DNA from 4 places in the Bacillus sp. PK3-067 genome. Region 2 is predicted to be linked to each of the others. Evidence: predicted binding sites of a transcription regulator. Region 2 holds the regulator's gene; each other region holds the start of a gene.
What was found. Region 2 encodes Rex, which represses fermentation and respiration genes when NADH is low (regulators of the CRP and FNR family bind a similar motif). Its sites were predicted from a motif close to TTGTGAAATATTTCACAA; they were not measured.

Region 1 (7,685 bases), on a different replicon from region 2:
AAAAATACCTGTCATCGACAAATCCGTAGTGTAATACATAGTTTGCGTGACATGATTGATCGCACTGAAAAATATCCAAGTAAGTTAGTATATACACTGAAAAAATTACTGAATCAAACATCACAGTATCATATTCTTGATACCGCAGCTAAAGAAGGGATTTATCCTCTTATTACACAGCACGTACCAGCAAAACAAAAAGAACAAGCTATATTTGATTTCGGATTGCATTTCTCTATGTACTCTCGCCGAAGCATCAAGAAGCTGTTCCGTAAAACATTTGAATTATTAAAGAACAAATTTGCCGTACCTGTTACAGAGGAATCTTACCATCGTAATTATCTAAGATATCAAGAAGAAACATTATTTAGAAAATACGCTTATGAACAAGGTGCAAATCTAAATGCTTATATGGCTTTAGAAATAGAAATGCGTGAACTTCTAAAAATAAAAGGACATAAAGAACGCTTTATTCCTAGTGATGTACGTGAATTGTTCATTGAAAAGATAGATAAATTACCAAAAGAAAAGCTAAGGGTAATTGAAGTACCTGGTAGCATAAATTTAATTACCTTTATACGTGCCTTGGAACAGCTGATACGTGCTGGAATTCAAGTAACATCAACTGAACAGGTATTAAAAGTAATGGAAGAAATGTAATCATTTTCAGCTCTCTATATTTGAAAAAAATCAAAGTAGAGGGCTATTCGTGTTGGCTCTATCATTCAAAGTCTTTCTATTAGATCCATTTATATACTTTTCTAAAAGATTCTATTGAAAATAGAATCTTTTTTTATGCACTTCTATACAATAAAAGTTATTCATCATTGTTAATTTCCACAATAGTAACTTGAAAAGGCATCCAATACCTATATAAATAGAGATTTTACTCTACATAAAATCATAAGAAAAATTATATTTTTAGTGGATATGTTTATAAAAAGTGTCATTTGTGAATAAAAATATCATACTATTGTTGCTATATAAGGGTTCTATAAGTAAATCTACTAAAATTCATCAAGTTTTATGTGATTAAATATGAATAACTGAATTAAGTGGATTAAATAATGATCATTGTGTATAGCTTGGGGACAAATGAATACAAATTGGGGACAAATATCGAGAATGTTTTCTTATTTACGAATGAATAAATATACTCACTTATGAATTATTTTTCTTCATTTTTTATGTAGGTATAGTGGTATTATTTTATGATTTTATGTAGAAAGGGTGGTACAACAAAGTCTATTTTTACACTCCCATTACATACCATTTATGATTTTTTACAGTAGGGCATGTTAAAAACATTGTCATAGCAAGCTTTATTCTATATTTTATGAACCTATAAAAGTTTTATCTTTATATTTTTAATATATATAAGATATATATTTATATAAGATTTTAAGGAAAGGGGGAATATTTTAGAGAGGATGGGGACAAACAATATATTTTTAAATAAAAAAATAATTTATATTATATATACTAATGTTTTCAAAATTTATTAATAAAAAGTTCTAACTACTATACGCATAAAATACTACTAGATAAATTATATATAAGTGTTAAGAGTCTTCTTTAGTAGAGTTATCACAACAAAGAGATTTACATACTATAACAAATTAATAGTCCTTTACAAAGAGATGAATTACTGTTGCTTTAGGAAATTAATAGTTATAAACTTATAGGCAAAGTCGAGATCCTCGCTATAAGTTTGTAAAAATAGAGTATAAATTTATTATACTCTATTAAATTTTTGATACATGAATAGGAGTGATATTTATGCAACTAAAAAATGTAACACCTATGGGATTAAATGATGATGTATTCAAAACAATTATTAATAAAACTGAAAATACATCTCCATCATTTTTTTTCATAAATCCGTCAGGTAATGTTGTCATACCAAAATATTTGAACAAGGATATATGTATGTATGCAGTTTTCGGTGAAACAATGGTTATAATTGATAATGAAATTGAGATATTAAGGCATCAACAAATATTGTATTTTAATGCTGAGGTGTACATTGAATTGAGAAATAATACAACTGAGAATGTAATTGTATATATTGATGGTGTAAATAAGTAGTTATTGATTATAATTATTATAAATATTTGTGAAATACTTCACAAAAAATACACAATAAAAAATAGTCATTTCATGTATAGTAGGAGTAGTTGAAAATTTCATATTATTATTTGTGAAATACTTCACATGATTTAAGCTTTTAATTAATAGGCAAGATGAAAACAATAAGTTCCAACATTTTAAATCTATTTTTATAGTGATCTGGAGGCTTTAATATGACAAACAAGACAGATGAAAAAGAAGTACAAGCAATGGTCAACGTAGTAATTAAAGATGAAAATGATGTACAAGAAGTTGTTAATACTTTAGTTGAAAATGGAAAAGAAGCACTAAAAGCACTAGAATCTTATACGCAAGAGCAAGTAGATCATATTGTTCATGAAATGGCACTATCTGGATTAGATCAACATATGCCATTAGCAAAAATGGCAGTTGAGGAAACTGGTCGAGGTGTGTATGAGGATAAATGTACAAAAAATATATTTGCGACTGAATATATTTGGCATAGCATAAAAAAAGATAAAACTGTAGGAATTATTCATGAAGATCCATATGAAGAAGTCATTGAAATTGCCGAACCAGTAGGTGTAGTTGCTGGTGTGACACCAGTAACGAATCCTACTTCAACTACTATGTTTAAAGCAATTATTGCAATGAAAACAAGAAATCCAATTATTTTCGCTTTTCATCCATCTGCTCAGCGATGCTCTGTTGCAGCGGCTAAAATATTAAGAGATGCTGCAATTAAAGCAGGGGCACCGGAGAATTGCATTCAATGGATCGAAAAACCTTCTGTTGAGGCAACAAAAAGATTAATGAACCATGAGGGGATTGCACTTGTTCTTGCAACCGGGGGTGCTGGAATGGTGAAATCAGCATATTCTACAGGGAAACCGGCCTTAGGAGTAGGACCTGGGAATGTACCTTGTTATTTAGAGAAATCAGCACATGTAAAACGAGCTGTAAATGATTTAATTTTATCAAAAACATTTGATAATGGTATGATTTGTGCTTCTGAACAAGCAATCATTGTAGATAAAGAAATCTATAATAGTGTAAAAAAAGAAATGCAAGACAACAATTGTTATTTTGTTACTGAAGAAGAGAGAATAAAATTAGAGAAGCTTGTTATTAATGAAAATACATGTGCAGTAAATAGTGATATCGTTGGGAAATCAGCACATTATATTGCATCATTAGTAGGCATTAAGGTACCAGAAGATACAAAAATACTTGTAGCTGAAATTAAGGGAGTGGGTGCAGAATATCCACTATCACGTGAAAAATTGAGCCCAGTATTAGCTTGTATCAAAGCAAATTCACGAGAAGAAGGATTGAAATACTGTGAAGAAATGTTAAATTTAGGTGGCTTAGGGCATTCAGCGGTTATTCATTCTACAAATAAAGAAGTACAAAAACAATTTGGTTTAAGAATGAAAGCTTGTCGCCTTATTGTAAATTCACCGTCAGCACAAGGTGGGATTGGTGATATATATAACGCATTTATTCCATCTTTAACATTAGGTTGTGGATCATACGGTAAAAATTCTGTTTCTCAAAACGTAACAGCTACACATTTAATAAATGTAAAGCGTTTGGCGAATAGAAAAAATAATATGCAATGGTTCAAATTACCACCTAAGGTTTTTTTTGAAAAACATGCGACACAATATTTAGCTAAGATGCCAAACATTTCACGAGCATTCATTGTAACGGATCCAGGAATGGTAGAACTGGGATATGTGGACACAGTTACACATTACTTACAACAGCATTTAAATGATGTAAAAATAGGTGTTTTCTCAGAGGTAGAACCAGATCCATCAGATGAAACAGTATTCAAGGGTGCTGAGATGATGAGAAGCTTCAAACCGGATGTAATTATTGCATTGGGCGGAGGTTCAGCAATGGATGCAGCAAAAGGAATGTGGCTATTTTATGAATATCCAGAAACAAAATTCTTTGGAATCAAACAAAAGTTTTTAGATATTAGAAAACGTACATGTAAATTTCCAACACTAGGGCAAAAAGCACAATTTGTTGCGATTCCAACAACATCAGGAACAGGGTCAGAAGTGACACCATTTGCGGTTATTACAGATAAAAAAAATAATATAAAATATCCACTTGCTGATTATGAATTAACACCAGATGTAGCGATTATTGATCCACAGTTTGTAATGACAGTGCCACCTCATGTAACAGCAGACACTGGAATGGATGTGTTAACACATGCAATTGAAGCATACGTGTCTATTATGGCAAATGACTATACAGATGGATTGGCTTTAAAAGCCATTGATCTAGTATTTAAATATTTACCGAGAGCATATAAAAATGGAAATGATGAAGAAGCACGTGAGAAAATGCATAATGCTTCTGCAATTGCAGGTATGGCTTTTGCAAATGCTTTTCTTGGTATTAATCATAGTTTGGCGCATAAGCTTGGACCAGAATTTCACATTCCACATGGACGCGCTAACGCAATCTTAATGCCGCATGTAATTCGCTATAATGCTATTAAGCCGAGAAAACATGCATTGTTCCCAAAATATGAGCATTTTGTGGCAGATGAACGTTATGCATATATTGCAAGAACATTGGGGCTGCCAGCAAGTACAGTGGAAGAAGGGGTAGAATCTCTTGTGCAAGCAATTATCAGCCTTGGAAAAGAATTGAATATTAATATGAGTATTGCAGGACAAGGAGTAAAACAAGAAGCATTTGAAAAAGTTGTGGATGTCTTATCAGAAAGAGCATTTGAAGATCAATGTACACCAGCAAATCCGAAACTTCCATTGATTTCAGAATTAAAAGAAGTATATAAACTAGCATATAAAGGTGTGTAATAAGTTAAGTAGATATAACTTTTTTAGTTCATAGATTTTGTATTTGATATTTGTAAATATATTGTATATGGGTGTTAAGGGGAAATAAATATTATAAAGAGCTGTGTTCTAAATAGAGCATCTAACAAAAATGCTGCCTAGATGACCTGTATGTAGGTAAGACGGGATTGTACAAAAACTATGTCTAATTATAAGAAGTTAAATCAAGTAATTGAAAAAAAAGAAGAATTAATATCGCTTGTTAAGCAGTATGGATTCACTCATGAAAAGGTAATTTGTTATAGTAGAGAATTGGATTTATTAATATATTATTTGATGAAATCTAATAGAAATAATAAGTAAATCAAATTTATATAAAAAAGAAATAAAATATAAATATTTAAGATATTTTTAAAATAAAAAGCACTCACCTATAAATAGGAGAGTGCTTTTTTATCTTAATTTCATCTATTTTGGTTATGGATTTTTAAATGCTAAAAACTTATGCGTGATAAATCTCACAACATAAATGCACATATAATTTTACAATATAGTATGTAAGTTGATGGGAGGCTTTCTTTTTGATAAATCGTGATTATAATAAAAACCCATTTATTGTAATATGGGAGTTAACAAGAGCATGTGAATTAAAATGTCTACATTGTCGTGCTGAAGCTCAGCATTATCGTGATCCTTTTGAGTTAACATTAGAAGAAGGAAAAAAACTAATTGATGATATATATGAAATGGATAATCCGATGCTGGTTTTTACTGGTGGGGATCCATTAATGCGTTCGGATATATATGATATTGCTGAATATGCGGTGAAGAAAGGTATTCGGGTTTCCATGACACCCAGTGCTACTCCAAAGGTTACTAAAGAAGCGATAAAAAAAGCAAAAGATGTTGGGATTGCTAGATGGGCATTTAGTATAGATGGACCAACAGCTGAAGTACACGATCATTTTAGGGGAACAGAGGGGTCATTTAAATTAACAATGGATGCAATTCATCATTTAAATGAATTAAAAATCCCTATTCAAATTAATACAGTTGTTTCTAATTATAATTTGAGTGTACTTAAAGATATGGCAAATTTAGTAGAAGAATTAGGTTGTGTGTTGTGGAGTGTATTTTTCTTAGTCCCAACAGGACGTGGTAAAGAGAAAGATATGATTTCACCAATTCAACATGAAAGAGTGTTCCGCTGGCTATACCAGCTAAGCAGAACTGTTTCTTTTGATATAAAAACCACAGCTGCTCAGCACTATAGACGCGTTGTTCTTCAAGAAAAAATGAAGGGAATTAAAAAGATAGATCAAATTATTCAATATAGAGATGTATTGATGGAAGGGATGACGGACGGAATTAATGAATTTGGACGCGCTCCAAAAGGAGTAAATGATGGAAATGGAGTTGTATTTATTTCTCATATTGGAGATGTATACCCAAGTGGGCTATTACCGATTAAAACCGGGAATATTAAATCAACACCGATAGCTGAAATTTATCGAAACTCTCCTGTTTTTCAAAGCCTTCGTAATCCAGACAATTATAAAGGCAAATGCGGTGTTTGTGAGTTTCGATATGTTTGTGGGGGATCTCGTTCTAGGGCATTTGCGATGACGGGGGATTACATGGAAAGCGAACCTTTTTGTGTATATGTTCCAAAAGCATTGCAAAAAAAGTGTAAGAATTGAGCATGGCCCTTTTTATAAATTTTTTTATTGTGTATTTCCAGTATTTATGAGCAAATACTTTCTGCTCATAAATATTGGATTAGTGATAACGAATAATCGAAAAAAGCAAGGGAATTATATTTATTTTAGGCGTATAATACGTTGATTTGAGCTTCCGCGAAATGGAAGAGTCAAATCTCTTTTTTCGATTTCAAATCTTCCATCAACTAAAACATCCCCATAATGTAACAGCTCAATCATATCTTTGTTTTGTGAATTCTGTATCTCTTCTAGTGTATAACCAGTGTAAATCCAAAGATTTTTGTTTAAGCTTTTTACAGCTTTTGCAACTTCTTTGACCTCGATAGTTTGAAAAAATGGGTCACCCCCTGAAAATGTTACATCAGTTAGAGGATTTTTGGAAATTTCTTTTATAATTTCTTTCACACTCATCTCGGTCCCATTATAAAGATTCCATGATTTGGGGTTATGGCAACCTAAACAATGATGCGGACAACCGGCAAAAAACACAACTGTCCGTAACCCTTCACCATCTACTACACTATCATGAATAATATTCATTACCTTCATTTATGTTTCACACGATCTGCTTCTTCACTACGCTTTGCATTGTTCCATTTTGACATGTCCCCTACAAGATATCCAGTAATACGGCGAATTCTTTCAATATGATGATCTTCTATATTTCCACAGCTAGGGCACTCATTTTCAATCACTCCATTATAGTCACAACATTTACAACGATCCACTGGGTGATTAATTGAACCATATCCTACTTCATACTGTGCCATTGCTTGAACAATCTGTTTTAAAGCCATTTGATTATGCGCTGCCGCCCCATCTAGTTCAATATACGTAATATGACCACCGTTGCAAAGAGCATGAAACGGTCCTTCTAAACGTATTTTATTAATTGCTTGAATAGGATAATAAACTGGAATATGAAATGAATTTGTATAGTAATCATGATCGGTTACACCTGTAATAGTTCCAAAATCAGCACGATCCTTTTTGATGAACTTCCCTGATAGTCCCTCGGCAGGAGTTGCAATTAAGGTAAAATTCAAGC
Region 2 (7,685 bases):
GCTGCGTTGAAACCAACGCCTACTTTTTCGCCTTTTAGACGCTCTACAACTACAGATCCTTCGAGACCAGCGTTGATTGCGATTTGACGAACTGGCTCTTCTAGTGCACGAAGTACGATGTTGATACCTGTTGCTTCGTCGCCTTCAGCTACGATAGAAGCTACTTTTGTGTATACGTTCATAAGTGAAGTACCACCACCTGCAACGATACCTTCTTCTACTGCTGCACGAGTTGAGTTAAGTGCATCTTCAATGCGAAGTTTGCGCTCTTTTAACTCAGTTTCAGTTGCTGCACCTACTTTAATTACTGCTACGCCACCTGCTAGTTTAGCAAGACGCTCTTGTAATTTTTCGCGATCGAATTCAGAAGTTGTTTCTTCTAATTGCGCACGGATTTGACCGATGCGAGCTTCGATTTGTTCTGTGCTTCCTACACCTTCAACTACAGTTGTGTTTTCTTTTGTAACAACAACTTTACCAGCGCGTCCTAAAGATTCAACTGTAGCAGATTTTAAGTCACGGCCTAATTCTTCAGTGATCACTTCGCCACCAGTTAAGATTGCGATATCTTCTAGCATTGCTTTACGACGGTCACCAAATCCAGGAGCTTTAACAGCTACTACATTGAATGTACCACGAAGTTTGTTCACTACTAATGTAGCTAATGCTTCGCCTTCTACATCTTCAGCAATGATAAGAAGTGGTTTACCTTGTTGTACCACTTGCTCTAATACTGGTAAGATTTCTTGAATGTTAGAAATCTTTTTGTCAGTAATTAAGATATATGGGTTATCAAGAACTGCTTCCATTTTGTCAGAATCAGTAATCATGTAAGGAGATGCATAGCCACGATCAAATTGCATACCTTCTACTACGTCTAATTCTGTTGTGAATCCTTTAGACTCTTCTAAAGTAATAACGCCGTCGTTACCAACGCGCTCCATTGCTTCAGCGATTAATTGACCTACTTCTTCGTCAGCTGCAGAAATAGCAGCTACTTGTGCGATAGAAGATTTGCCTTCGATTGGTTTAGAAATCGTTTTTAATTCTTCAATTGCAGCAGTAACAGCTTTTTCGATACCTTTACGAAGACCCATTGGGTTCGCACCAGCTGTTACGTTTTTAAGACCTTCACGAATCATAGCTTGCGCTAATACAGTTGCAGTTGTTGTTCCGTCACCAGCTACGTCATTTGTTTTGCTAGCAACTTCTGCTACTAATTTCGCACCCATGTTTTCGAATGCATCTTCTAATTCGATTTCTTTTGCGATTGTTACACCATCATTTGTAATAAGTGGTGAACCAAATTTTTTCTCAAGTACAACGTTACGACCTTTTGGTCCAAGCGTAACTTTTACTGCGTTTGCAAGAGTGTCGACACCGCGAAGCATCGAACGACGTGCTTCTTCACTAAATTTAATATCTTTTGCCATAATAATTGACCCCCTTGGATTTTTTAAGATTTATATAATTAACCGATAACTGCTAAAATGTCACTTTCACGTAAAATCAAGTAGTCTGTACCTTCATATTTCACTTCAGTACCTGCATATTTTGAGAAGATGATAAGATCACCTGCTGCTACCTCTAAAGCAACACGCTCACCATTCTCAAGCACTCGACCAGTACCTACTGCAACAACTTTACCCTCTTGTGGTTTTTCTTTTGCAGTATCTGGTAATACGATACCACTTGCTGTTTTTTCTTCTGCTTGAACAAGCTCAATTACAACGCGATCACCTAATGGCTTTAGCATGAACAATAACCTCCTCATTTTGTTATGTAAATTTCTTTTATTAGCACTCAAGTCATCCGAGTGCTAACACACTTATAATAATAAATAATCTCAATTTCTTTTGCAAGTAAAAAAATCATAATTTTTTCGCAAATCACTATATAAACTTTCTATATACAATACTGCCTTTACTATATGAATCGTTGTTTCCACTGCTCGTATGTTACAATATGAAAGGACACCCTAAGTTGTTTTCGCTACACATACAACTTTCTCCTGTCTTCTATTATAATTTCAAATAAGGATTTACGAAAAAAACATAATTCAAGAGGTTTATATCGTAGGTAGCATATTTACATGTTATCCTAACTTATCTCATACACTATAGTTAGAAAGGATGGTTAAACCATTTGAAGAAACAATACTGGTGGATTATCATTACATACATTTTAATGCAGTTATCTGGCGTTGTTGGATTACCACTTCTCCTAAAAACAGGACTCTATGATAATAGAGGATTTACCATTGAAGAAAAAGGACAAATCATAACGGGACACTGGGCAATCATTAGCTTCTTTATTGCATTATGTATCGTGCTTTGGTTACTTAGAACAGATATTCGTGACAGGCATTTAGATCCAATGCGCTCTTCTGTTCCAGCTACTATTGGATGGATTTTTATCGGGTTCTTCTTAGCAATCATCTCACAATCCATTGCAGGTATGATTGAAATGTATGTATTTGGGGTTCCACGTGGATCTGAGAATACAGACAGACTGATGGACATCGCAAGAACGATACCTTGGTTCCTTATTGTTGTATCTATAATTGGACCTATCTTAGAAGAAATCGTATTTAGAAAAATTCTATTCGGCACGCTTTATAAGAAGTTTAACTTCTTTATCGCAGCTATCATTAGTTCGCTTGTATTCGCAACAATTCATTTTGATTTTACTCACTTATTGGTATACACTGCTATGGGGCTCGTATTCGCCTTCTTATATGTGAAGACGAAACGTATTATCGTTCCGATTGCAGCTCATGTTGCGATGAATACATTAGTCGCTATTGGGCAAATTTTTATGAGCAATGAACAAATTCAAGAAATGATTAAAGAAGCTGAAAAAATGCAAGGCTTTATCGGAGGATTTTTTGTATGAGAAACTCACCATTGTTCATGGCTGCACTATACTTCCTTCTTGGATGTATCTTTACACGCTTCGCCATTACGAACGTGACAGATACAATCTGGAATATGTGGACAATACTATTTGCAGTTATGGCAACAATTGATTTTAATTTGGCACTTCGCCTTATATTAGTTAAATTCACAAAGAAGAAACAATAATAAAACGCAGAGGTCGCTTCCTCTGCGTTTTATTGTGGATAGTTTTTCAAAAAGTAAACTAATGTTTGTAACTCTACAGCTAAGTCAATATGATGAATTCTAATATTCTCTGATACGTTTAATCGCGCTGGTGTGAAATTCAAAATACCGTGCACGCTTGTTTCAGCTAATCTATCTGCTACAGCTTGTGCTACTGTAGCCGGTACTGTTAATATTGCCACTTGTATATCATTTGATAATCTCTCTTCTAATTCATCTAAATGATATACAGGAATGCCCCCGATTTCTGTTCCAACTTTCTCTTCACTAACATCAAATGCCATTTCAATTTTTGTATTATTGTTTTTCGTGAAATTATAATGTAAGAAAGCGGTCCCTAAATTACCTACTCCAATAAGTGCTACACGTGTTATATCATCTTGATCAAGTGTTTCGCGGAAAAATGATAATAAATAATTTACGTTATATCCATATCCCTTTTTCCCTAACGCTCCAAAATACGAAAAATCTCTTCGTATTGTTGCGGAATCTACTTTTACTGCCTCACTCAATTCGGCCGATGAAACACGCTGCTTACCAGAAAGAGATAAGTTTTGGATAAATCGATAGTATAGAGGCAATCTTTTAGCAGTGGCTTGTGGAATCTTTTGCTGATCCATATGACCTCTCCTCTCTTCCTATCTTTATTCATATACTTTAATCAAATACAGAAGTTTAGCACTCATTAAATTCCTTGTATAATAAAGAGAAGAAGTATTCTCTCTTTATTTTAAACTATACACTATTTTTAGTATGATTGAGAAATATAAACATGGCAAAGTTAAGAAATTATTTGAGGTGAAAACATTGATTTTATTACAAGTAAACGCGCTTTCGAAATTATACGGTGCAGAAACGATTCTTGCAAACATAAAATTGGAAGTACAAACAAAAGATCGTATCGCATTAGTTGGAAGGAATGGAGCAGGAAAATCTACATTATTAAAAATTATCGCTGGTGAATTATCTCATGATGGTGGCGAAATTATAAAACCGAAAGATGTCTCAATCGGATATTTAGCTCAAAATACTGGACTAGAAACGTCTTTAACAATTTGGGATGAAATGCTAACCGTCTTTACCCACTTACAGCAAATGGAGACAAAACTTCGAAGGCTTGAGCAAGAAATGGGAAAAGAAGAAAACTTTTCAAACGAAGCTACATATGAAAGATTGTTAGCTGATTATGACCAACTACAACTCAATTATAAAGATCAAGGTGGATATCAATATGAAGCGGATATTCGCTCCATTTTAAGCGGCCTTGGCTTCCCAGTTGAAACGCACCAGACGACGATCTCTACTTTAAGCGGCGGGCAAAAAACAAGATTAGCTCTCGGGAAATTATTATTAACAAAACCAGACTTACTTATTTTGGACGAGCCTACAAACCATTTAGACATCGAAACATTAACATGGCTTGAGCAATATTTGCAAGGTTATCCTGGCGCAATATTAATCGTCTCACATGACCGTTATTTCTTAGACAAACTCGTTACACAAGTATATGAAATTTCGAATAAAGAAAGCAGACGATTTGTTGGTAACTACAGTAAATATTTAGACTTAAAATCAGCATTATATGAGCAAGAAATGAAACGTTACGAAAAACAACAAGATGAAATCGCAAAACTTGAGGACTTCGTTCAAAAGAATATAGCTCGCGCTTCTACAACGAAACGTGCTCAAAGTCGCCGTAAACAACTAGACAGAATGGAATTATTAACGAGACCATTAGGGGATTCTAAGTCAGCATCATTCCACTTCGATATTGAAAAACAAAGTGGAAATGATGTTTTACAAGTAAATGATGCAACCATCGGCTATGATGGAAACCCTATAATTGAACATGTAACTATGCGCTTAACTCGCGGAGATAGTGTTGCTTTAGTTGGTCCAAACGGAATTGGGAAATCCACATTGTTAAAATCCATTGTGAATAAGTTACCACTATTAAATGGTGATGTTTCTTTCGGATCAAATGTATCTGTTGGTTATTATGATCAAGAACAAGCAAACTTAACATCTTCTAAACGGGTTTTAAATGAACTATGGGATGAATATCCACTGCAACCGGAAAAAGAAATCCGTACTATACTTGGGAATTTTTTATTCACAGGAGATGATGTACTGAAACCAGTATCTTCCCTTAGTGGTGGACAAAAAGCTCGATTAGCTCTTGCAAAACTTATGATGCAAAAGTCAAATTTGTTAATTCTAGATGAGCCTACGAACCACCTTGATTTAAATAGTAAAGAGATTTTGGAGAATGCTTTAATTGATTACCCAGGGACTCTTCTATTCGTCTCACATGACCGCTACTTTATTAACCGTGTAACAACGACTGTGGTTGAGTTATCAACAGAAGGTGCACAGGAATATTTAGGGGATTACGATTACTACGTTGAAAAGAAAAATGAAATGATTGAACGTGCAGAACTTGAACAGCAAGAAAGTGACGTTCCTGTTCAAAAGGTGGTTGCACAAGAGAAATTAAATTATTTAGAAGAAAAAGAGCGTAAAAAACTAGAGCGTCAACGCACTAGAAAAATTGAAGAGCTAGAACAAAGTATAGTGGAATTAGAAGAAGAAATTGCTACGTTAGAAGATCAACTTTGCTTACCAGAAATATATGCAGATTATGAAAAAGCTAGTGAAATTACAACTAAAAAGCAAACGCTACAAGAACAACTTGAAACTTGTATGGCAGAATGGGAAGAGCTGCATGTATAAGCATATTTAAATAAGGAAGATGTCTCATAAGTCAGGATTTTTGACTATGTGACATCTTTTTTAGTACTTAAACAATTTTTTGAATATATCTATCGTAACTTAGAATATACTAACGATTTTTTAAATATATCTATTGTAACCCTATATATATTAACAATTCGACACGAAATATCGTTTTAACGACAAAGATTGACAAGATTAGCATCTTCTATAATGGGGAGATGTTTCAAAATGTTTTTCGGGGATATCTTCTTGCTTTTTATTTCCCGAAAAAGAACAAATTCAAAGGTCTGACATCAACCTATTTATCCACAAGTTTATACACATATCCACCTTTATAAAATAAACATCAAAATAACTTTTCCACATTATCCACAGTCAGTAAAAAAGTTATCAACATTTTATATACACAATAAAACCCACATTATCAACAGATAATATGGGTTTTATCCACAACCTGTGGTTAATTATGTGTATAACTATGCTTCAATATCTAATCCTGGATTTGCATTTAAGGCTAATGTTGCACGCTTACCTTGTTCATAAGCAATTGTCCCTGCCGCTGCAATCATCGCTGCATTATCTGTGCATAAAGATAGCGGCGGAATAATTAATTCAATGTTTTCTTTTTGTGCAAATTCCTCTTCTAATCGCGCACGAAGTCCTTTATTAGCAGCTACTCCACCAGCAAGAAGTAACTGCTTTACATTATAAGCTTCTGCTGCACGAGCTGCTTTCGTTACAAGTACATCTATTACACTTTCTTGGAAACTTGCCGCTAAATCTTCTGGTGCAATTTCTATACCGCGCTGTTTTGCGTTATGCACAGTGTTGATAACTGCTGATTTCAATCCACTAAAGCTAAAATCATACGAATCCGGTTCTAGCCATGCACGAGGCAAATCAATTGTCGGTTCTCCTTCATGTGCAAGGCGATCAATATGAGGACCACCTGGATATGGCATAGATAACGTACGAGCTACTTTATCATATGCTTCTCCAGCTGCATCGTCTCGTGTTTCACCAATTACTTCGAATGAACCATGTTCTTTCATATAAACAAGTTCTGTATGCCCACCAGATACAACAAGTGATAATAACGGGAATTGAACTTCTTTTACTAAACGGTTCGCATAAATATGACCAGCAATATGATGAACACCGACTAACGGAATATCATGTGCAAACGCTACTGCCTTCGCTGCATTTACTCCAATTAGAAGTGCTCCTACTAAACCAGGACCTTCTGTTACAGCAATTGCATCAATATCATCGAATGTGATGTTTGCTTCCTTTAAAGCTTCTTCTAACACAACTGTAATTTCTTCTACATGATGACGGGATGCAATCTCTGGTACAACGCCGCCAAAACGTTTATGACTTTCAATTTGTGATGCAACGACATTCGCAATAATTTCCGTTCCATTTTTAACAACTGCTACTGCTGTTTCATCACAACTTGTTTCAATACCAAGTATAATCGTATTTTTTTCCATTATATATTCACCCACATTACGAGACCATCTTCCTGATTGTCTGCATAGTATCGTTTACGAATCCCACCATTTTGAAATCCGTATTTTCTGTATAACTGCTTTGCTACTTCATTTGATACACGTACTTCAAGTGTCATTGTTTTTACCCCTAGTTCTTTCGCTTCAGAAATAACTGCTTTCAATAGGGCATCTCCTAACTTTTGACCTCGGTATTCTGGCAAAATAGCTATATTTGTTATATGTGATTCATCAATAATTATCCACAATCCACAATACCCGACTACACGACCATCTTTTTCTAACACAATATAATGTGCATGTTCATTCATCGTTA
Region 3 (7,685 bases), 840 kb from region 2:
TTAGGATCTGGCGCCTTTGGCGTGGGGGTTCGACTCCCTTCACCCGCACTTTTAATTAAATAACTCATACATGTCTTGCGGAAGTAGTTCAGTGGTAGAATACAACCTTGCCAAGGTTGGGGTCGCGGGTTCGAATCCCGTCTTCCGCTCCAATTTTCAATATGACATGCCGGGGTGGCGGAACAGGCAGACGCACAGGACTTAAAATCCTGCGGTGGGTGACCACCGTGCGGGTTCGACCCCCGCCCTCGGCACCATATGCGCCCGTAGCTCAATTGGATAGAGCGTTTGACTACGGATCAAGAGGTTAGGGGTTCGACTCCTCTCGGGCGCGCTTTTATTAACGGGAAGTGGCTCAGCTTGGTAGAGCACCTGGTTTGGGACCAGGGGGTCGCAGGTTCAAATCCTGTCTTCCCGATATTCCTAAAAAACATGGGGCCTTAGCTCAGCTGGGAGAGCGCCTGCCTTGCACGCAGGAGGTCAGCGGTTCGATCCCGCTAGGCTCCACTTAAATTAATATCATTTATGGCGGTGTAGCTCAGCTGGCTAGAGCGTACGGTTCATACCCGTGAGGTCGGGGGTTCGATCCCCTCCGCCGCTACCATAAAGGACCTTTAGCTCAGCTGGTTAGAGCAGACGGCTCATAACCGTCCGGTCGTAGGTTCGAGTCCTACAAGGTCCACCATTAGACGTATATATCTCGGAGGTATACCCAAGTTCGGCTGAAGGGATCGGTCTTGAAAACCGACAGGCGGCGAGAGTCGCGCGGGGGTTCGAATCCCTCTACCTCCTCCATTTTTTCTAAAGTAAATATTTTATCATCGCGGGGTGGAGCAGCACGGTAGCTCGTCGGGCTCATAACCCGAAGGTCGCAGGTTCAAATCCTGTCCCCGCAACCAAATGGTCCCGTGGTGTAGTGGTTAACATGCCTGCCTGTCACGCAGGAGATCGCCGGTTCGACCCCGGTCGGGACCGCCATTTTTACATAAAGGCTCGGTAGCTCAGTCGGTAGAGCAGAGGACTGAAAATCCTCGTGTCGGCGGTTCGATTCCGTCCCGAGCCACCATTTTGAAGTCGCAAGCCGACTTAGCTCAATTGGTAGAGCAACTGACTTGTAATCAGTAGGTTGGGGGTTCAAGTCCTCTAGTCGGCACCACTTTCAAAATGAGCCATTAGCTCAGTTGGTAGAGCATCTGACTTTTAATCAGAGGGTCGAAGGTTCGAGTCCTTCATGGCTCACCATTTACAATTTAATGCGGGTGTAGTTTAGTGGTAAAACAAGAGCCTTCCAAGCTCTGGTCGAGAGTTCGATTCTCTTCACCCGCTTTTCAATTATGGGCCTATAGCTCAGCTGGTTAGAGCGCACGCCTGATAAGCGTGAGGTCGATGGTTCGAGTCCATTTAGGCCCACCATAATTGTTCCGCAGTAGCTCAGTGGTAGAGCTATCGGCTGTTAACCGATCGGTCGTAGGTTCGAGTCCTACCTGCGGAGCCATATTTATAGAGAAGTACCCAAGTGGCTCAAGGGGCTCCCCTGCTAAGGGAGTAGATCGCGAACGCGGTGCGAGGGTTCGAATCCCTTCTTCTCTGCCAGAACTGGCCCGTTGGTCAAGTGGTTAAGACACCGCCCTTTCACGGCGGTAACACGGGTTCGAATCCCGTACGGGTCATACTAAAAGAGATAGCATAATCTGCTATCTCTTTTTTGTTGTATAAAAATGGACTTTGGATAGTCTGCTTTTTTATGCAATAGAAGAAATATGAAGTATTAGCTGTTGCAGTTGGGTACATAGAGAGCCGTAAATACAATCATGTTAATTATTTGGACCTGTATGAATATGAAGGAATTAACTTCAACTTGAACTTTTACCCCAGCTGTATGGCTGTAGCCTCCTACACTTGGAGAAACCGATGAAAAATGCATCTGGGAGCTACTGTGGAAAATAAATAATATATAGAAGAAGTTGCTTTCTCTCAATAGCTGTGATCTACTGAAGACAGTTTTTTTATGTTGTCAGTATTGTCGAGTTTTGTCGGTAAGTCGATATATTGCAAAAATCGCTGATATAATTTGAGTTACGATCGATAAATTTTAATAATCGCTGATATATTTGGAGTTACGGTCGATATATTCTAAAAATCGCTGGTATAATTTCACTTACCGACAAAAACCACAAGAAAATCCCTTTCACAATCTAAAGAGAACGCCTCCATTGAAATGGATTCCACACCTATTCCAATAACTTTACACTCTATGTGAAAAAGTTCACAAATAGGTCATAATTTGTGAATTAATTCACAATAATACGTGCTACAATATGAATGTAAAGAAGTTAAACAACATTAAATTAGTATTTTAATTAATTACTTAAACAATCATAAAAAAATATATGTGAACAATAGAGAGGGGAAATTACCATGAAAAAAGGTATCAATCGTGTAGTATTAGTAGGAACAGGAGCTGTAGGTTGTAGTTACGCTTACTCAATGATCAACCAAGGTGTAGCTGAAGAATTCGTATTAGTAGATGTTAATGAAGCAAAAGCAGAAGGGGAAGCAATGGACTTAAGCCATGCGGTACCATTCTCTCCATCACCAACAAAAGTTTGGAGCGGTAGCTATGCAGATTGTAAAGATGCAGATTTAGTTGTTATCACTGCTGGGTTACCACAAAAGCCAGGTGAAACTCGTTTAGACTTAGTTGAGAAAAATACAAAGATCTTTAAACAAATCGTTCGAGGCATTATGGATAGCGGATTCGATGGAATCTTCTTAATCGCAACTAACCCAGTTGATATTTTAACTTACGTAACTTGGAAAGAATCTGGTTTACCGAAAGAGCGCGTAATCGGTTCTGGTACTACTTTAGACTCTGCTCGTTTCCGTTACATGTTAGGTGACTACTTAGATGTAGATCCACGTAACGTTCATGCTTACATCGTTGGTGAACACGGTGACACTGAACTTCCAGTATGGAGCCACGCTACTATCGGTGTACAAAAATTAGAAACAATCTTAGCTAACAACGAACAGTACAAACAAGAAGACTTAGACAAAATCTTCGAAAACGTACGTGATGCAGCTTACCATATCATCGAGCGTAAAGGTGCAACTTACTACGGAATCGGTATGTCACTACTTCGTGTAACTAAAGCAATCTTAAACAACGAGAACAGCGTATTAACTGTATCTGCATACCTTGAAGGTCAATACGGCGAGAAAGATGCTTACGTAGGTGTTCCAGCTGTAATTAACCGCGAAGGTGTACGTGAAATTGTAGAACTTGAGCTAAATGAAGATGAAAAAGCGAAGTTCGCTCATTCTGTAAAAGTATTAAAAGAAACAATGGCACCAGTACTATAATAATTGCTAAATAGTTCAGGGTGGGAAACTGCTTCTTACCTCTGAACTTATATAATTTAATATAAATTCCTTTTCCGGTTTCCCTTGTATATCCCCAATATACCCCTTTTGCTGGATAAGGGTCGTTTATAGAAAAAGAGCACTCTATTTTACGTAGAGTGCTCTTTATTATTCCGCTATTTGCCGGGCAGTAAAACCTCAATTGATTAAAGTTTCACTTTATTATTTTTTAGGCGTTAATCCTAATTTCTTTAAAATATCTGCCAGTGTACCGCTTTTTGATTTTTCTACAGGTGTTTGTGATTTAGATGCATCTGGCCCTTTTTTCAAGAAGTTCTTTTCAACGAAGCGAATATCTTTTTCGTCGACAATACCATCTTTATTAAGATCTCCGTCTTTTACAGTTAGTCCTTTTTTACCATAGTTGCTAGCAATAATTTCAGCATCTTTAATATCGATTACCTTATCACCATTTACATCGCCGGCAAGGTTTTCGTCAGGTCTTGCATAATAATATTGGCCAAGCAACTTACCGTCTTTTTCAGTACCAAGTTTCGTTGTTAGGCGGCTTGTTAAATGTCCTGGCACCTCTACATATAAGTTATAGTCGCGTTTATTAACTGGAAGTCCATTTAGTTTGAAGTATCCGTATTTATCTAGTGAGCCTTCAAACTTATGACGGTAAGAATCAGTCGCATATACTTTTACGCCAAGCTTTGTATAATCGAACTTTTCATCTAAATATCCGCGTTCATTTAAGAATGCACCAGGTTTAATATTTCCTTCTACTAATGAGTTTAAGGACATAACTGAGAATGTTTGATCTTGAAGTACACGCATTCTATTTGGTTCTGATTCACCTTGTTTCCAGTAAACAAAAATTGGTGATTCTAATTGAGCGTTTGCTTCATAAAACTCATCATTTTCTACTTTGAACGTTACATCAATGAACGGGAAATCACCATCTAATCCAGCAAAATTTTTGTCATCGATAGCTCCGCCAACTGTAACAGAGCCTGCCTCTAGTTTCGGTTCATTTACTTTTGCGGTTACCCCTTTTTGGGAAAGTAGCTTTTCAAAAGCAGGATTAAATTTCGCATTTGCAAATTTGAAGTTCTTCTCTAGGAAGTTTACATTAAATTGCCCAGCAACAAATTGTTTTACGTGTTTCGCGTTTAGTGTTACTGTGAACTCGTCATTTTTATATAATTCTTTTTTATCGTAACTAGTTTTTGCATATTGAGCACCTTGCGGGATAAACCAGTAGTTATTTACACCGTTTGGATAGTCAGGACCTGCAGTTGCATAATCGAAAATATATACGCCTGTGTTCATTGGACCTTCCGTTCTGAAGGAGTCAGGTGTAATGCCAACTTTAAAGTCGCCATTTGCATTAATCGGTAAAAACTTATGCAAGTATGGAGAATAGTCATAGTACATAACGCCATTCGCTTCTTGCGTAATGTTTAATCCTTTTCCTTTTAAGTAATCAACGTTTGAATCGTATACATTTCCTTTAATCCATAGTGCTTTTTTGCCATCTTCTACTGTATAATTTTCTTCATTTAACTCGTAAATACCAGGTTTTAATCCAGTTAATTTCACTTCTGGTGGTGTATTATCAATTACAACATAATCACCTTTTACACGTGCTTTCCCAGCCTTATCATAACCGACAAACTCAATTGTGTAGTCTCCTTCTGGTAAGTTGATTTTCTCATTACCGATTGGTTTTGCAGGATCATTTGTAAAAGGATACACTTTTCCATTAAAGAATGAATCTAAGTAGTAATACACATCAGTTTTTAGGCCACTCGTGTTTAATGTTCCAATGAAGCCAAGAGCTTTATTTGTTTTGGAATCTTTTACGATAAGATCTAACGTTTCAAGTTCGCTGTTTAATTGGAATGCTCCGTGAACATACGATTCACCGTATGGATTGAATTTAGATGTATCAGTTGAAATTGCTTTTCTTGATAGTATTGCATTTTCAATACCAGGCTCTGATACACGAATAGAGAATGGGATTTGATATGTTTCTTCTTTATTTTTTGTGTTCGTAATATGAATGTACCCTTCATATCGGCCTTGTTTCACACCGGCTGGAACATTAATTTTTGCTTCAATTTCACCTGTTTTGCCAGCATCAAGAGTAATTGTTTCTGGAGCAGAGATTTTTACACCGTTTGCGACAGCATCGTTAATAGTAGACGATGCTGGTGTATAAGAAATTTCTGTTTTAAATTCTTTTTTCTCTTGTTTATTATGATTAGTTACTTTTATATTTCGTTTTTGTTCAAGAGCTTCACCGTCTTTTTGATAAAACTTACCGAATGCAATAGATCCAGTTTCTTCGGGTACTTCAATTACTTCATCATTTACAACAGTTTGTGTCGTATCTAATACTTTAAAGCTTGTTTCTGTACGAACGGCGTTGTAAGCATCTACTCGCCCAGCTCCAACTTCATATACGGAATATTTTTCTTTTAAATCATTAGCTGTGTTCATAAGAGACGCTTTTACATCGAACGGAGAGTAGTCTGGGTGTTCTTGTAAAATTAGAGCAGCAACGCCAGCGATATGAGGAGAAGCCATAGATGTTCCTTGCATACGCTCATAGGAAACAGCGTAGTTTTCACCCTCTTGCGGGTCGTTAATATATTCAGGAACTGTTGAAAGGATAGCGACACCAGGCGCTGTAATATCAGGCTTAATATCATCATTTGCTGTAACAGGACCGCGTGAGCTAAAGTCTGCAAGATGATCGCCTTCTGTTTGAATGTAATTAATTTCATCGAGAGTTAAGGAGGTGCTACCTTGTTCGATTTGAGCTTTTAGTTTTTCACCTTCTTCTTTCGTTAGGCGGAATGCTGGAATGTATTTTGTACTTTCGCCAACGTAGAAAGGAATTTCTCCATCCACATTGTTATAAATAATAACGGCTTTTGCACCTGCTTGTTTTGCATTAGCAATTTTTTCATCAAATGACAGTGTACCGCGTGCAACGAGAGCGATTTTTCCTTTTACATCTTTTTTACTAAACTCGTCAGGCGTACCAATTCCTACATATTCAATAGGTAAAGTTTGTCCCTTGAAATCTTCTATTTTATCAGTGAAGTTTTTGCCGAATAGAATTAGGTTAGGAAATTGTAATTGTCCAGCATGACCTGATAGTTTCGGTAAGGAAATAGAGCTATCACTTGCTCCAACCGTAATTGCAAATGGTGAAGCACCTGGTGATCCGAGTGTTGATGGATTTGGTCCAGAGTTACCAGCAGCAACGACTGTAACAACGCCTGAAAGCATTGCATTATTAACAGCGATAGATGTTGGATCGAGTGGATTGTTGCTATCATCACCTAACGATAAGTTAATAACGTTCATACCGTCAGAAATGGATTTATCAATTGCAGCGATAATACCTGAACTATCTCCACTTCCGTATGGGCCGAGTACACGATAGTTATACAGTTCAATGCCAGGTGCAACACCTTTTACCGCTGAATCAGATTGGTTCTTCTTTTGTGCAGAAACGATACCTGCTACGTGAGTGCCGTGGGCTGTGTAGAAGGAAGAACCACGGCTATCAAATTCAGGAGCACCAGATTGTTGCCATTCTGAATAAGTAGTTTCCATTGGATCTGCATCGTTATTAATAAAGTCCCAACCCTTTACTGAGTTTGGGTCTACTTTGCTAGAGTCCTCACCAGGTTTCGCGCGATAGCCTTTATATACGTCTTTTAAGTCAGGATGATTGTAATCAATACCTGTATCTAATACACCAACTTTAATTCCTTTTCCGGTAATGCCCTCACTATGTAACTTATCTACTCCAATTTGCGGGATGCTATCTGTTAGTTTTTGAGGCGCTTTTTGCTCAGCTTGTTTTGGTAAATTTAATTTCACTTCGTAATCTTTCCAAATACGTTTTACAACGCCAATTCGTAACAATTCTTCTACTGTATTTGCTGGTAATGTCATCGCAACACCATTTATCGCATGCTTATAAGAACGTTTAATTTGTACAGACTGGAAGTTTCCTGATTTTACTGATGGGCTGAATTGATAAAGACGTTTTAGTCCTTTTTCGAATTCTTCATGTTCTTGATCAATACGTGCTTTTATATTTTCAGGAGCAGACTGTAATCCTTTTTCTTTTTGTTTTAATTCATTAATCTTTACTGGAGCAGTTTGAAATTCTACGATGATATTTACAGGCTCAGAACTACTCGTATTAATATCTGGTGAAATTGTAAAACCAGGGTTGGCATCTACCGTTTGTAATGCCAGGCGTTGTTCTTTAGAAAGCTTAGATAATATAG
Region 4 (7,685 bases), 1.3 Mb from region 2:
GATAGGTATTTCAGGATTACAGCAATCATTTGATGAATTTCTATTGACTGATGGAGAGGCAAAAGTATTATATCAAGTAGATCGGCAAGGAGAACCAATTTTCGGAAAGCAAGCGAAATACACTTCACCAGGAAATCCATTTTATCCAGTTAGGATTCAAACTACTTTACATAAAGAGTTGCAGCAAAAAGCAGAAGAAGTGATTGAAGCAAATGAAATAAAGAAGGGGGGATTAGTATTACTTGATGTAAAGACAAATGAAATATTAGCGATGGTTAGTAAGCCGTCTTTACAAGTAAGGGATGAGAATTTATATAAAACTACACTTGAAAATCAAATGTTAACGCCACATTTTCCAGGCTCGGTTTTTAAAACAGTAGTTGCAGCTGCAGTCATTGATCAAAAAGTAAATTTGTTTAATCGGACATTTAACTGTAATAAAGATTTATATGGTGAAAACGACCCGCAAGTTAGGATGGGTACGCTTAACTTTAAAGAGAGCTTTGCTAGGAGCTGTAACAGGACATTTTCCGAGTTAGGTAACGAGCTATTACAAAAGGATAGGACGGTGTTAGAAACATACGTAGCAGCTCTAGGAGCAAATGAAAAGGTTGGATGGAAAGGTTCTGTATTTCATACACCTCATTTTGAGCAAATGTCAGAAGAGAAAGGCACTACTATTTGGGGGAATGAAGAAAATAAAAGTAATAAAAAAGCGGTAGAACAAACAGCGATTGGACAGAAAGATGTACGTATATCACCTCTAGCAATTGCCAATATGATGGCGACGATTGCGAGGAATGGAGAAAAGATGGAAGTGAAAGCTGTTGAAAAAATAGTATATAAAAATGGAGCGGATTTTTTTACATTTGAGAGCCATACGTTAAATGGAAAACAGCTTTCGTATGAAACAGTGAAAACATTACAAGAGTTATTAAGAGGCGTTGTAACAAGGGAGAAAGGAACAGGAACGGCATTCCGTTCGTTGCCACTAAGTGTCGCTGGAAAATCCGGGACAGCGCAAACGGGGAAAGGGACGAGGGTGAATCGCTGGTTTGCAGGTTATTTTCCGTATGAGAATCCAAGATATGCTTTAGTTGTTGTTGATCTAGAGACTGATAGCAAAGTGAATAAAGTTACACCTATTTTTAAAGATATGGTGGGAGCAATCTATCAATTGGAGAATGAAAAGTAATCTTGCAATTTATAGTGAAATGTCTTCATTTCATGAAAATATCATTGTAAATGTTCAACCTTTCTAGATTTAATGTTACAATAGCAATTAGGAAAAACTGCATGGAGGTTTGGAGAATGGCAGGAGGATCAAGATTCCAACAGAAACAACAAAAACGTCGTCAAAACGGTGTTTTAAATATTGCAATCGCTATTGTATTACTATTAGTAGCTATTGTAGCATATCAATTGTTCGTTCCTAGTACGAAAGAGCAAGCATCTTCTACTGATAAGAAAGTCTCTCAACAAACAACAAAGAATGAGAAAGCTGGAAAATCAGAAGATAAAGAATCTGCTAAGAAAAAAGAAAAAGAACAAGAGCAAGCAGAAGCTAAGAAAAAAGCTGAAGAAGAGAAGCTAAAGGCTGAAGAAAAACAGAAAAAAGCTGAAGAAGAAGCGAAAGCTAACGAGAAAGTATCAGCTGAAAAAACTGTATCTAAGGCAAAAGAGGCTTACACAAAACCTTCTTGGAAAGCTGTAGGAACAGAACAAGGTTCATCACCGGCGATGACGTTTAAACAAGGGTCATCAGATTGGAATGAGATGCAAAGTGCAATTGCTGCAGGTGTTGAGATACCGAAAGAGCAATTAGTATTCCATTTTGTTGGAAGAGACAAAACTGGAAAGAGCAAAGCTTATGGTGATGTTCAAGATAAGCAAAGTGGGAAAAGATATTACGTAAATATTGATTGGGTAGACAATGAGGGCTGGAAACCAGTACTTGTTCAAACTCTAAACTAAAAAAGAGAAGCTCCTTAGGAGCTTCTCTTTTTTGTTAACGCAATTTCTTTAATTTAAAATGAACAACCGCGCTATAATACGGTCTTTTGCTTTCAGGATCCATAACCATTTGATGAGAGATGTGATGAACTTCAAGCATAAGTGCTTTATTATTATCAATTTGTTCACTAATTTTTCGTTCTAAAGAAGCTAAGTCTCCCGCTTCAAAAAACTCTACTTTATCTTCTAACATTTCAAAGGTAAATGACATGAAGACGGCCCCTCTCCTATGTAATCAACTATAGTGTAACAAAGAAAAGAAGGAAATACCATGTACATTTCAATTGACATTTTTAGAAAGAGGGAATATCATACTGATAAAACCGATAAGAAAAAGGGGAATTTTTATGGGTACAGAATTTAATGGTTTATTTGATGAGTGGGCTCATACGTACGACTCATTTGTACAAGGCGAAGATATACAATATAAAGAAGTTTTCGCTCATTATGAGGACATTCTAGAGGATGTAGTTAACAAGTCATTTGGTAATGTATTAGAATTTGGTGTCGGTACAGGTAATTTAACAAATAAATTATTACTTGCTGGCCGCACAGTTTACGGTATAGAACCGTCGCGTGAAATGCGCATGATTGCAAAAGAGAAATTGCCAAAAGAATTTTCAATTACAGAGGGTGATTTTCTTTCGTTTGAAGTTCCAAATTCAATTGATACCATTGTAAGCACCTATGCATTTCATCATTTAACAGATGATGAAAAAAATGTAGCGATTGCGAAGTATAGTCAATTGCTAAACAAAGGTGGTAAAATAGTGTTTGCTGATACGATATTTGCAGATCAAGATGCATATGATAAAACTGTTGAAACAGCAAAAGAAAGAGGTTTCCACCAGTTAGCAAACGATTTGCAAACGGAATACTATACACGTATTCCAGTTATGCAGACTATTTTTGAAAACAATGGCTTCCATGTAACTTTCACGAGATTAAATCATTTCGTTTGGGTAATGGAGGCAACTAAGCAATAGAAAGAGGGATTAGATTGAGAATTGCTGTAATTGGAGCAATGGAAGAAGAAGTACGTATTTTACGTGACAAATTAGAACAAGCAGAAACAGAAACGGTTGCTGGTTGTGAATTTACGAAAGGGCTATTAGCAGGGCATGAAGTAATCTTGTTAAAGTCTGGTATTGGTAAAGTAAACGCAGCGATGTCAACGACAATTTTATTAGAAAAATATAAGCCTGAAAAAGTAATTAATACTGGTTCAGCTGGTGGATTCCATCATTCTCTAAACGTTGGTGATGTAGTTATTTCCACTGAAGTTCGTCACCATGACGTAGATGTAACAGCATTTAACTATGAATATGGTCAAGTACCAGGAATGCCGCCTGGATTTAAAGCTGATGAGGCGTTAGTTGCATTAGCTGAGAAATGTATGCAGGCTGAAGAAAATATTCAAGTTGTAAAAGGTATGATTGCAACAGGTGATTCATTTATGAGTGATCCGAACCGCGTTGCAGCCATCCGTGATAAATTTGAAAATCTTTATGCGGTAGAAATGGAAGCAGCAGCTGTTGCACAAGTATGCCACCAATATGAAATTCCGTTTGTTATCATTCGCGCACTTTCTGATATTGCTGGTAAAGAATCAAATGTTTCATTTGATCAGTTTTTAGATCAAGCAGCTCTTCATTCTACAAACTTTATCGTAAAAGTGTTAGAAGAGTTAAAGTAATGTAACAAAAAGGCAACTGTCTCATATAAAGAAAATACATACAGTTGCCTTTTCTTTATTGGCAAACAAGGGGGAGAACACGATGAATGTATATCGTGGAGTTCATGAGTTAATTGGTCATACACCAATTGTAGAAATTACTCGTTTTTCACTTCCAATAGGGGTCCGTTTATTTGCAAAGCTTGAATTTTATAATCCAGGCGGAAGCGTTAAGGATCGTTTAGGAAGAGAATTAATCGAAGATGCGCTAGAAAAAGGGCTTGTTACCCAGGGTGGAACAATTATTGAACCGACTGCTGGGAATACTGGTATTGGACTGGCACTTGCAGCATTAGAACATGATTTACGTGTTATTGTTTGTGTACCAGAGAAATTTAGTATTGAAAAACAAGAATTAATGAAAGCACTAGGTGCAACTGTCGTGCATACACCGACTGAGCAAGGAATGACCGGTGCAATTGCCAAAGCAAAAGAGTTAGTAAATGAAATACCGAATTCATACTCTCCAAGTCAGTTCGCAAATGAGGCAAATCCTCGTGCATATTTTAAAACATTAGGACCTGAACTGTGGGACGCATTGAATGGAGAGATTAACATATTTGTTGCTGGAGCAGGAACTGGCGGTACATTTATGGGGACTGCATCTTATTTGAAAGAAAAAAATATAGATATTAAAACAGTTATCGTAGAGCCAGAAGGATCTATTTTAAATGGTGGTAAGGCTGGTTCACATGAGACCGAAGGAATTGGACTGGAATTTATCCCGCCATTTTTGAAGACATCTTATTTTGATGAAATTCATACGATTTCTGATCGAAATGCATTTTTACGAGTGAAAGAATTAGCGCAAAAAGAAGGACTTCTCGTTGGGAGCTCTTCAGGAGCAGCATTTCATGCGAGCTTACTTGAGGCAGAGAAGGCAGCACCAGGTACAAATATTGTAACCATTTTTCCTGATAGCAGTGAGCGCTATTTAAGTAAAGACATATACAAAGGATGGGAATAAAAAATGAGAGCAAAGACAAAGTTAATTCATGGTATTCGCATAGGAGAACCTTCAACTGGATCTGTAAACGTACCGATTTATCAAACAAGTACGTACAAACAAGAAGCAGTTGGTAAGCATCAAGGATATGAATATTCACGTACAGGTAACCCAACACGTGCAGCTTTAGAAGAAATGATTGCTGTATTAGAAAATGGGCATGCTGGATTTGCATTTGGTTCAGGAATGGCTGCTATTACAGCGACAATTATGTTGTTCTCAAAAGGTGACCACGTTATTTTAACAGATGATGTTTATGGCGGAACATACCGCGTTATTACAAAAGTATTAAACCGTTTCGGTATTGAGCATACATTTGTAGATACAACAAACTTAGAGGAAGTTAAAGAAGCGATTCGTCCAAATACGAAAGCAATTTATGTGGAAACACCAACGAACCCACTACTAAAAATTACTGATATTAAGAAAATATCTACTCTTGCTAAAGAGAAAGACTTATTAACAATTATTGATAACACATTCATGACGCCATATTGGCAGTCGCCGATTTCTTTAGGAGCAGATATTGTGCTTCATAGTGCAACGAAATATTTAGGAGGTCATAGTGACGTAGTTGCAGGTCTAGTAGTTGTAAATAGCCCACAACTAGCAGAAGATCTTCACTTTGTACAAAACTCAACAGGAGGTATTCTTGGGCCGCAAGATAGCTTCTTACTACTTCGTGGTTTAAAAACATTAGGAATTCGTATGGAAGAACATGAAACGAATTCACGCGCTATTGCTGAGTTCTTAAATAATCATCCAAAAGTAAATAAAGTATATTACCCAGGTCTTGAATCACATCAAAACCACGAATTAGCAACAGAACAAGCAAATGGATTTGGTGCTATTATCTCATTTGATGTAGATAGTGAAGAGACATTAAATAAAGTACTTGAGAAATTGCAGTACTTTACACTTGCTGAAAGTTTAGGAGCAGTAGAAAGTTTAATTTCTATTCCATCTCAAATGACACATGCATCAATCCCAGCTGATCGCCGCAAAGAATTAGGAATTACAGATACATTAATTCGTATTTCTGTCGGTATTGAAGATGGTGAAGATTTAATTGAAGATTTAGCACAAGCGCTAGCATAATAAAAAAACGCACTGCTAATATAGAGCAGTGCGTTTTTTTATTACATCATTTTGTGAAATATTTCACAAAATAGACATACACAAACGAAATGATTTCATGTATATTGAATTCAGGAAATGTTACTCACGAACAAACTTGTGAAACATTTCACAAACAATGAAATTCATGTAGGAAAGCATCTCTATTTTTTTATGTTAATTGGGACTTATTTTGACCTATAGGGACATATAAGGACCGTGATAGTAGAATAGGAGGAAATTTACATGGTAGTCAAAGAGAAAGTTGTAAATGAAATGCAGGAAGTAAAAAAGATAATTGATACGCTAGTAAATAATGGTCAACAAGCTTTACAAGCATTAGAAAGTTTTACACAAGAGGAAATTGACAACATTGTTCATGAAATGGCATTAGCAGGTGTTGATCAACATATGCCGCTAGCAAAATTGGCAGTTGAAGAAACTGGCCGTGGTGTATATGAAGACAAATGCATTAAAAATGTTTTTGCCACTGAATATATTTGGCATAGTATAAAGCAAGATAAAACGGTAGGAATTATTCACGAAGATTCTCATGAAGAAATAATAGAAATCGCGGAACCTGTCGGTGTAGTAGCTGGGGTAACGCCAGTAACGAATCCAACGTCGACAACAATGTTTAAAGCGTTAATTGCGATAAAAACAAGAAATCCAATTATTTTCGCATTTCATCCTTCCGCACAAAAATGTTCTGTGGCAGCGGCGAAAACAGTATATGATGCAGCGATGAAAGCTGGTGCACCAAAACACTGTATTCAATGGATTGAAAGACCGTCTGTTGAAGCGACGAAACAATTAATGAACCATGATGGTGTAGCACTCGTTCTAGCAACTGGAGGCGCTGGTATGGTGAAATCAGCTTACTCTACTGGAAAACCAGCGTTAGGTGTTGGGCCTGGTAATGTACCGTGTTATATAGAAAAATCAGCACATGTAAAACGAGCTGTTAATGATTTAATTTTATCGAAAACATTTGATAACGGTATGATTTGTGCATCGGAACAAGCAATCATTGTCGATAAAGAAATCTATGATGATGTTAAAACAGAAATGATTGAAAACAATTGTTACTTTGTAACAGAAGAAGAAAGAAAAAAATTAGAAAAGCTTGTTATAAATGAAAATACATGTGCAGTAAATAGTGATATTGTAGGGAAATCAGCACAGTATATTGCCGATTTAGTTGGGATTACTGTTCCTGAACATACAAAAATGCTTGTAGCTGAAATTCAAGGTATCGGAGCAGCATATCCGTTATCTCGTGAGAAACTGAGTCCAGTATTAGCTTGTGTGAAGGCGAATTCATTAGAAGAAGGATTTACATATTGCGAAGAAATGTTGAACCTAGGTGGTTTAGGACATTCAGCAGTTATCCATTCTACAAATAAAGATGTGCAAAAGCAATTTGGGTTACGTATGAAAGCTTGCCGTCTCATTGTAAATGCACCTTCATCACAAGGTGGAATAGGGGATATATATAATGGATTTATTCCATCACTTACACTTGGTTGTGGTTCATACGGAAAGAATTCAGTTTCCCAAAATGTAACAGCCACTCATTTATTAAATATAAAAAGGCTGGCAAATAGAAAAAAGAATATGCAGTGGTTCAAATTGCCACCAAAAATTTATTTTGAAAAACATGCTACAGCTTATTTAGCAAATATGCCTAACATTTCACGTGCATTTATTGTAACGGACCCTGGAATGGTTGAACATGGCTATGTCGATACAGTCGCGCACTATTTAAACAAGCATGCAAATGATGTGAAAGTTGAAGTTTTCTTTGAGGTCGAA

Region 1: a site for Rex is predicted at 5,423-5,440, ahead of M1D73_RS27945 (TIGR04053 family radical SAM/SPASM domain-containing protein). Genes of this name have one in related genera too.
Region 3: a site for Rex is predicted at 2,285-2,302, ahead of M1D73_RS24925 (L-lactate dehydrogenase). Genes of this name have one in related genera too.
Region 4: a site for Rex is predicted at 5,904-5,921, ahead of adhE (bifunctional acetaldehyde-CoA/alcohol dehydrogenase). Genes of this name have one in related genera too.

The regions. Positions count from the first base shown of each region.
Region 1 covers NZ_CP096491.1:10,491-18,175, forward strand. Annotated here, with positions in the region: gene M1D73_RS27925 (hypothetical protein) at 1-660, shown strand, start outside; gene M1D73_RS27930 (hypothetical protein) at 1,780-2,088, shown strand; gene adhE (bifunctional acetaldehyde-CoA/alcohol dehydrogenase) at 2,340-4,937, shown strand; gene M1D73_RS27940 (aspartyl-phosphate phosphatase Spo0E family protein) at 5,118-5,279, shown strand; gene M1D73_RS27945 (TIGR04053 family radical SAM/SPASM domain-containing protein) at 5,498-6,616, shown strand; gene nrdG (anaerobic ribonucleoside-triphosphate reductase activating protein) at 6,737-7,186, opposite strand; gene M1D73_RS27955 (anaerobic ribonucleoside triphosphate reductase) at 7,183-7,685, opposite strand, start outside.
Region 2 covers NZ_CP096490.1:251,606-259,290, reverse strand. Annotated here, with positions in the region: gene groL (chaperonin GroEL) at 1-1,433, opposite strand, end outside; gene groES (co-chaperone GroES) at 1,472-1,756, opposite strand; gene M1D73_RS01510 (CPBP family intramembrane glutamic endopeptidase) at 2,146-2,895, shown strand; gene M1D73_RS01505 (YdiK family protein) at 2,892-3,083, shown strand; gene M1D73_RS01500 (redox-sensing transcriptional repressor Rex) at 3,113-3,742, opposite strand; gene M1D73_RS01495 (ABC-F family ATP-binding cassette domain-containing protein) at 3,930-5,855, shown strand; gene tsaD (tRNA (adenosine(37)-N6)-threonylcarbamoyltransferase complex transferase subunit TsaD) at 6,335-7,351, opposite strand; gene rimI (ribosomal protein S18-alanine N-acetyltransferase) at 7,351-7,685, opposite strand, start outside.
Region 3 covers NZ_CP096490.1:4,830,480-4,838,164, reverse strand. Annotated here, with positions in the region: tRNA gene M1D73_RS25020 (tRNA-Leu) at 1-48, shown strand, start outside; tRNA gene M1D73_RS25015 (tRNA-Gly) at 78-152, shown strand; tRNA gene M1D73_RS25010 (tRNA-Leu) at 169-257, shown strand; tRNA gene M1D73_RS25005 (tRNA-Arg) at 261-334, shown strand; tRNA gene M1D73_RS25000 (tRNA-Pro) at 345-418, shown strand; tRNA gene M1D73_RS24995 (tRNA-Ala) at 435-507, shown strand; tRNA gene M1D73_RS24990 (tRNA-Met) at 528-604, shown strand; tRNA gene M1D73_RS24985 (tRNA-Ile) at 609-685, shown strand; tRNA gene M1D73_RS24980 (tRNA-Ser) at 703-795, shown strand; tRNA gene M1D73_RS24975 (tRNA-Met) at 823-899, shown strand; tRNA gene M1D73_RS24970 (tRNA-Asp) at 903-978, shown strand; tRNA gene M1D73_RS24965 (tRNA-Phe) at 991-1,066, shown strand; tRNA gene M1D73_RS24960 (tRNA-Thr) at 1,081-1,156, shown strand; tRNA gene M1D73_RS24955 (tRNA-Lys) at 1,167-1,242, shown strand; tRNA gene M1D73_RS24950 (tRNA-Gly) at 1,256-1,326, shown strand; tRNA gene M1D73_RS24945 (tRNA-Ile) at 1,337-1,413, shown strand; tRNA gene M1D73_RS24940 (tRNA-Asn) at 1,421-1,495, shown strand; tRNA gene M1D73_RS24935 (tRNA-Ser) at 1,503-1,593, shown strand; tRNA gene M1D73_RS24930 (tRNA-Glu) at 1,599-1,670, shown strand; gene M1D73_RS24925 (L-lactate dehydrogenase) at 2,419-3,363, shown strand; gene M1D73_RS24920 (S8 family serine peptidase) at 3,586-7,685, opposite strand, start outside.
Region 4 covers NZ_CP096490.1:4,361,780-4,369,464, reverse strand. Annotated here, with positions in the region: gene M1D73_RS22500 (peptidoglycan D,D-transpeptidase FtsI family protein) at 1-1,195, shown strand, start outside; gene M1D73_RS22495 (YrrS family protein) at 1,312-1,974, shown strand; gene M1D73_RS22490 (YrzA family protein) at 2,009-2,224, opposite strand; gene M1D73_RS22485 (class I SAM-dependent DNA methyltransferase) at 2,361-2,999, shown strand; gene mtnN (5'-methylthioadenosine/S-adenosylhomocysteine nucleosidase) at 3,014-3,709, shown strand; gene M1D73_RS22475 (O-acetylserine dependent cystathionine beta-synthase) at 3,792-4,715, shown strand; gene M1D73_RS22470 (bifunctional cystathionine gamma-lyase/homocysteine desulfhydrase) at 4,719-5,852, shown strand; gene adhE (bifunctional acetaldehyde-CoA/alcohol dehydrogenase) at 6,117-7,685, shown strand, end outside.